Regions from separate parts of the Pseudomonas sp. GW823-FHT06B06 genome, predicted to be linked through region 1. Evidence: predicted binding sites of a transcription regulator. Region 1 holds the regulator's gene; each other region holds the start of a gene.
What was found. Region 1 encodes FliA, which starts transcription of late flagellar genes. Its sites were predicted from a motif close to CTAAAGTTTNNNNNNNNNNNGCCGNTAA; they were not measured.
Positions count from the first base shown of each region.

Region 1 (2,269 bases):
GAGCATGGTTCACTTGAGCCCGGCGCAGCACGCTGGCCTGATCCAGGCCTTCAGCGACATTGGCGACAATCTCGACGTGCTGGTGATCGACACCGCTGCAGGTATTGGCGAGTCGGTGGTCAGCTTCGTGCGCGCGGCCCAGGAAGTGTTGCTGGTGGTCTGCGACGAGCCGACCTCGATCACTGACGCCTATGCGTTGATCAAATTGCTCAACCGCGATTACGGCATGAACCGTTTCCGGGTGCTGGCCAACATGGCGCAGAGCCCCCAGGAAGGGCGCAACCTGTTCGCCAAGTTGACCAAGGTCACCGACCGCTTCCTCGACGTCGCCTTGCAATATGTCGGTGCGGTGCCGTACGACGAAAGCGTGCGCAAGGCCGTGCAGAAGCAGCGCGCCGTCTACGAGGCCTTCCCGCGCTCCAAGTGCTCGCTGGCATTCAAGGCGATCGCGCAGAAGGTCGATACCTGGCCACTGCCCGCCAACCCGCGCGGGCACCTGGAATTCTTCGTCGAGCGCCTCGTGCAACAGACGGCAGGACCCGTGCTATGACCGCAAGCGGTTACAACCTCTACAAGGCATCGGCGCGTGACGCGCAGTACGAGCTGATCGAGCGTTACGCGCCGCTGGTTAAACGCATTGCCTATCACTTGCTTGCACGACTGCCGGCCAGTGTCCAGGTCGAAGACCTGATCCAGGCCGGGATGATCGGCCTGCTGGAAGTCTCGACCAAATACGACGCCAGCAAAGGCGCGAGTTTCGAAACCTACGCGGGCATCCGCATCCGCGGCGCCATGCTCGATGAAGTGCGCAAGGGCGACTGGGCGCCTCGTTCGGTCCACCGCAATACGCGGATGGTCAGCGACGCGATTCGCTCGATTGAAGCTAAAACCGGGCGTGACGCTAAAGATCACGAAGTTGCGGCCGAACTCCAATTGAGTCTTGACGATTACTACGGGATTTTGAACGACACCCTGGGCAGTCGGCTGTTCAGTTTCGACGACCTGTTGCAGGACGGCGAACACGAAGGGCTGCACGAGGATGGCGCCAGTGCGCATCTGGAACCGTCTCGCGATCTGGAAGATGAACGCTTCCAAGCGGCGCTGGCGGACGCGATCGCCAACTTGCCGGAGCGCGAGCGATTGGTGTTGGCGTTGTATTACGACGAAGAATTGAATCTCAAGGAAATCGGCGAAGTCCTGGGGGTCAGCGAATCCCGGGTCAGCCAGTTACACAGCCAGTGCGCGGCCCGTTTGCGGGGGCGTCTGGGAGAGTGGCGAGCGCGCTGAAGGCAGTGTGGGGGCACTGCGACGCGGCTGGTGGGGTAATGAACCGCGCCGGTCTCGATCCGTTGTATCCCAAACAGTCATCGAGTGTTTTGCCAGATTGATAGAAATGGCGTGTCCAGGTGCTGGGCGCGTTTTAGTCTGCTTGGAGGTCGAATTGGACAAGAACATGAAAATCCTCATCGTTGATGACTTCTCAACGATGCGGCGGATCATCAAGAACCTGTTGCGTGACCTTGGGTTCACCAACACGGTCGAGGCCGACGATGGCACTACCGCCATTCCGGTACTCAACAGCGGGAGCATCGACTTTCTGGTGACGGACTGGAACATGCCTGGCATGACCGGTATCGATCTGCTGCGTCATGTGCGCGCCGATGAAAAACTCAAGCACCTGCCAGTGCTGATGGTGACTGCCGAAGCCAAGCGCGAGCAGATCATCGAAGCGGCCCAGGCCGGCGTAAATGGCTATGTGGTCAAACCCTTCACGGCCCAGGCGTTGAAAGAAAAAATCGAGAAGATTTTCGAACGCATCGGTTGAACTGCGCCACGGGGGAGCTATGGAGCATAACGAGTCATCCCAGGGCGATTTTGAATCGACCCTGAAAAAACACGCCGTTGAATTGGTCGCGAGCCTTGAAAAGGGCAGGTTCGGCGATGCTGTGCAATTGATCCATGAGCTCAACCAGACCCGTGACCGTGGCTTGTATCAGGAAGTGGGCAAGCTCACCCGCGAGCTGCATAGCGCGATCGTCAATTTCCAGATTGACCCGCACATGCCGCAAGCCGAGGAAGTGTCACAGATCACCGACGCCACCGAGCGCCTGGGGTATGTGGTCAAACTGACGGAAGCCGCCGCCAACCGCACCATGGACCTGGTGGAAAACGCCACGCCATTGGTCAACGGCCTGGCTGAAGAGGCGCAGGGCTTGAGCGCCGACTGGGGACGGTTCATGCGGCGCGAAGTCGGGGCCGAAGAGTTTCG
Region 1 is NZ_JBXAHO010000016.1:49,626-51,894, reverse strand. It holds gene fleN (flagellar synthesis regulator FleN) at 1-550, shown strand, start outside; gene fliA (RNA polymerase sigma factor FliA) at 547-1,287, shown strand; gene AC1Q8Q_RS16415 (chemotaxis response regulator CheY) at 1,454-1,825, shown strand; gene AC1Q8Q_RS16410 (protein phosphatase CheZ) at 1,845-2,269, shown strand, end outside.

Region 2 (2,269 bases), on a different contig from region 1:
GACCCTGAAGAAGTAGGTGTGATCGGGGTACACAAAACCCTTTTCATCCATGGCGATCGTGGTTGCAGCAATTTCCAGCAGGGCGTCGGTGGCCGAGTTGAAACCACCGGTTTCTACGTCGACGACAACCGGCAGGTAGCCACGAAACCTGGCGGCCATTGGATGACGGGAACCGCCACCACCGCCTTGACCTTCCTGTTCGTCGTCGAAATGGTCTTCACTCACGCGTGTTCCTCCAGCAGGCGCCAGCGCAGTTTTTCACCGGCGCGCAGCGGGATAACGGTCAACTCGCCAAACGGCAGGCTGGTCGGGGCGGTCCATTCTTCGCGGACCAGGGTAATGCGATCGGTGTTGGCCGGCAGGCCATAGAAACGCGGGCCGTTGAGGCTGGCGAAGGCTTCGAGCTTGTCCAGCGCGTTACGTTGTTCGAACGCCTCGGCGTACATCTCGATCGCCGCATAGGCGGTGTAGCAGCCGGCGCAGCCGCAAGCGGCTTCTTTGGCGTGCTGGGCGTGGGGCGCCGAATCGGTGCCGAGGAAGAACTTTTCGCTGCCGCTGGTGGCGGCGTCGAGCAGGGCTTCCTGGTGCGTATTGCGCTTGAGGATCGGCAAGCAATAGAAGTGCGGCCGAATTCCACCCACCAGCATGTGATTGCGGTTGTACAGCAGGTGATGCGCGGTGATGGTCGCGCCAACGTTGGCCGAAGCCGAGTTGACGAACTGCACGGCGTCGGCGGTGGTGATGTGTTCGAACACCACCTTGAGCGTCGGGAAACGCTCGACCACCCGACGCATGTGCTCATCGATGAAGATTTTTTCGCGGTCGAACACGTCGACATCGCCGCGGGTGACTTCACCGTGGATCAGCAAAGGCATCCCGACTTCGGCCATGGCCTCGAGTGCAGGGAAAATCTTGTCGATGCTGGTGACGCCCGAGTCCGAGTTGGTGGTCGCGCCGGCCGGGTACAGCTTGGCGGCGTGAACGAAACCGCTGGCCTTGGCCTCGCGAATTTCTTCAGGCTGGGTGCGGTCGGTGAGGTACAGGACCATCAGCGGTTCAAACGGGCTGCCGGCCGGGCGGGCAGCGAGAATCCGCTGGCGATAGCCGTCGGCTTCAGCCGCATTGCGCACCGGCGGTACCAGGTTGGGCATGATGATGGCGCGGCCAAAGGTGCGCGCGACATCCGCGACGGTATTGGTCAACACGGCACCATCGCGAAGATGAATATGCCAGTCGTCGGGACGCAGCAGGGTCAGGCGGTCGGACATGAGGGGATTCCAGGCGGGTCAAACTCAAGGGAATGCTACCGGAAAAGACTCTTGCAGGCACCCGCTATCAAGTTTTACGGGAAGCTTCCGATATCCAACAGGTATGCCGTAAACATCTGTGTGTCGGTCTTTTTGTCGTAGAAGCCAGTGGAGCCTCCCGTGCGCCAGCGTTATTTAGCCTTGCTCAGTGTGTTTGCCAGCCTTCCCGCAATGGCACTCACTTTCCAGACTCGCCTGGAGAGCATTGAGTGGACGGTCGAAGGCGACAAGTTCGAGTGCCGGCTGACGCAGCCGGTCACTGATTTCGGCTCGGGCCAGTTCGTGCGCCGCGCTGGCGAGCAGGCGATATTTCGTTTGAATGCGTACAACGCAATGATGGGCGGTGGTTCTGCCACTTTGTTGGCCGCCGCCGCGCCTTGGCAGCCAGGACGTGGTGATATCAATCTGGGCACGGTACGGATCGGCAGCGGCAATGTCCTGTTCAACAGCTCACAGGCCCAGGCCGGACGCTTGATCAGCGGCCTGATCGACGGACGCAGCCCCGTGGTCCGGCACTCCTCGGGCGATGGCCGGGTATCGGAGGTGCGTTTGTTGCCGGTCAGGTTCAACAAGGCGTTTGCCGATTATCAGGGCTGCGTGGCCAAGTTGCTGCCGCAGAACTTCGATCAGGTGAAGCAATCCCAGGTCGGCTTTCCCGGTGGCGGTATCGATCTGGACGGGCCCGCCAAAGCCAGGCTGCAAGTCATGCTGGAATACATGAAGGCCGATCCGACCGTCAATCGCATCGAACTGGACGGCCACTCCGACAACAGCGGCAATCGCCTGACCAACCGTGACCTGTCACGGCGCCGGGCGCTGGCGGTGATGGAGTTTTTCAAGGCCAACGGCATCCAGGAGTCACAGATCACCCTGCGTTTCCATGGCGAGCGCTATCCACTGGCACCCAATACCAGCAACATAAACCGGGCGAAAAACCGCCGCGTGGCGATACGCCTGGAGCG
Region 2 is NZ_JBXAHO010000005.1:232,520-234,788, reverse strand. It holds gene rnt (ribonuclease T) at 1-225, opposite strand, end outside; gene pyrC (dihydroorotase) at 222-1,268, opposite strand; gene AC1Q8Q_RS06870 (flagellar protein MotY) at 1,428-2,269, shown strand, end outside.
Region 2: a site for FliA is predicted at 1,335-1,362, ahead of AC1Q8Q_RS06870 (flagellar protein MotY). Genes of this name have one in related genera too.

Region 3 (2,269 bases), on a different contig from region 1:
AGTATCAGCGATATCCGCAGTAAGCGAAGCAACTTGACCTATCAAAAGCCTAAGCTTGACTAAGAAATTATTGAATCCAGCACCGATTGCACCTAGTTCATCACGACGATCAATGTTCAGAGAGCGTGTCAGGTCCCCCTCACCATCAGCGATATCTGAAAGTCGATTTGCTGCTTGCTTAAGCGGGCGCCCAACTCCTAAGCTGATGAACCACAACAGGCAAACGCCTACCACTGCGACAAATGTACTAATCAACGCCATTGCTCGAAGATCCCGCACGCTATTACTCACCAGTTCCTGCTGCAAATCCCACGCCTGCTTCATGACAACTTCAAGCGGAATTTTCACAAATAACGTCCAAGATAATCCCGAATCAGTGACCTCTAAGGGCATAGACAACTTGACAACCCCAGCTTTTTCATCAACCTCGTAACGTACAAAGTGGTTTTTAGCAGTTTGTAATAAAGAGATATCATCTGGAGAAAGAATATTAGAGGCGAGCTTCCCCATTTCTTCCTCATTAGCTGTGCTTGCCACAATACGATTGTTTGCTGACAGCAAGGTCATGGTTCCTACGCCCTTATAAAGAGCACTATTGCTTTCAACCAACAGACGCTGAATAAACGATAACGGTACGTCGACTCCCGCCACACCAAAGAAAGCATTATCTATGATAATCGGAACCGTAAAAGAGGAAAGTAATTCTTTTTTACCTGACCCCATGTCATATACAGCTGGATCAGTAACACATGGCAACTTTCTTTCTTTAGCGCAAAGATAATATTCACCTTCCCGATCCCCAGTCCCCGTCTTGGTGCGACTATCAACAGAGGGGGCGGCCATAATTTTCACCTGTTGTTTGGCGTCACGGTACCAAGTGGTTAGAAATCTACCTGAGCCATCGTAACCATTTGATACTTCGCCTGAATAAAGCGCATCTTCATTGTCAAATGCTCCAGGTTCCCAAGCAAGGTAGACACTTGACAGGTCCGAGTTCGCAATCAGCATCTCTTTAATCAAGTTGGAAAGATGCTCCCTAGATAAGGTTGCAAGAGGATCACCTGAGGGATTTTTCTTTCCTAGCAAAGAGTTAGTTACGGCGAGATCTTTTGCCACTTGTAGTGATGATTTAAGTTTGGCGCTTATTTCGGTCGCTTTGGATTTTGCAAGATTGGTGAGTTCCGCCTGAGCCTTGTCCGCAGCCAAAATGTTTGTAGCCTTTTTAATCTCCTCGGTATTGGTTTTGCCAAACAAAAAACTTAAGCCTAACAACGTTGCTATAATTAACACCATTGCCACTCCCGACTGAGCGACAAAAAAAGTCTGAACTGATCTAAACTTTATCACCCTTCACCCCCGCACCTTTATGGTAGCCATCGCTTATGTTAGCTGATCACTTCTTCTACAAATCATTACCTATCGGATACGGAATTTTTTTGTCGACACCGAAGAACAAGGAGTAACCTCTATAGCAATGTAGATGAACCCATTAAAATAAATAGGCAATCCATTCTTACGATAGACTCTACAGAGCAATAGAACCGCAATCGAAGCACCAACCATCCAAGTCTAAAGCTTTGAAATAACCACTTGTGAAGGAGACCAGAAGCGAGAAGTTCCGACGCCATCAACTGTTTATCTATAGCAAACGCCTGTAAAAATTGGTCATTCAAATCATTGTGATTCAGATACGTTTTAATCGCTAAGAACTGACGGGGCCTGCTGTATTGAATACGTTGCCGTTGATAGAAACAATGCACATTATAACTTTCGCTCGTTTGCAGTGCGCGTGTTGTCGCGAGCGGTTGAAAAGACTTAAACTAGAGTAAGTTACACCACAAACCGGTCCCGCAAGATTCCTTCTGTCGCTATGTCGATCAACCACCGATTAATTTCATCAACAGAATATCGCCAGTAAGCTCCTGCCTCTGCTTATCCGCCAAGGCACGTTTAGATGACTCTCTAATCGCCGTCAACGCCTCATTCTTGGGTAGATCCAGTAGGCTGCAAAAATAACGGCTGCGACTAAACGAAAGGCATCTATAAAGCCAGCCTGTTGAGGTAAGTCGTAGGCAAGTGCAACTGACGCAGAACGGAGCGCTCTCATTTGCGATTATGCCAAAGCAACCTCGACCAGGGATCTCGGAACGCTGCGTAGTGGCAACCGTCGTACCTGCTAATGGTGCGAAGAAATGCCTCTGCGATACAAGAGCAAGGATCTTTTGCATACCAATGAATTGCTGCGAAAAGGACTCGCAATCGCTCGCTA
Region 3 is NZ_JBXAHO010000004.1:214,174-216,442, forward strand. It holds gene AC1Q8Q_RS05435 (methyl-accepting chemotaxis protein) at 1-1,293, opposite strand, end outside; gene AC1Q8Q_RS05440 (radical SAM protein) at 1,878-2,269, opposite strand, start outside.
Region 3: a site for FliA is predicted at 1,341-1,368, ahead of AC1Q8Q_RS05435 (methyl-accepting chemotaxis protein). Genes of this name have one in related genera too.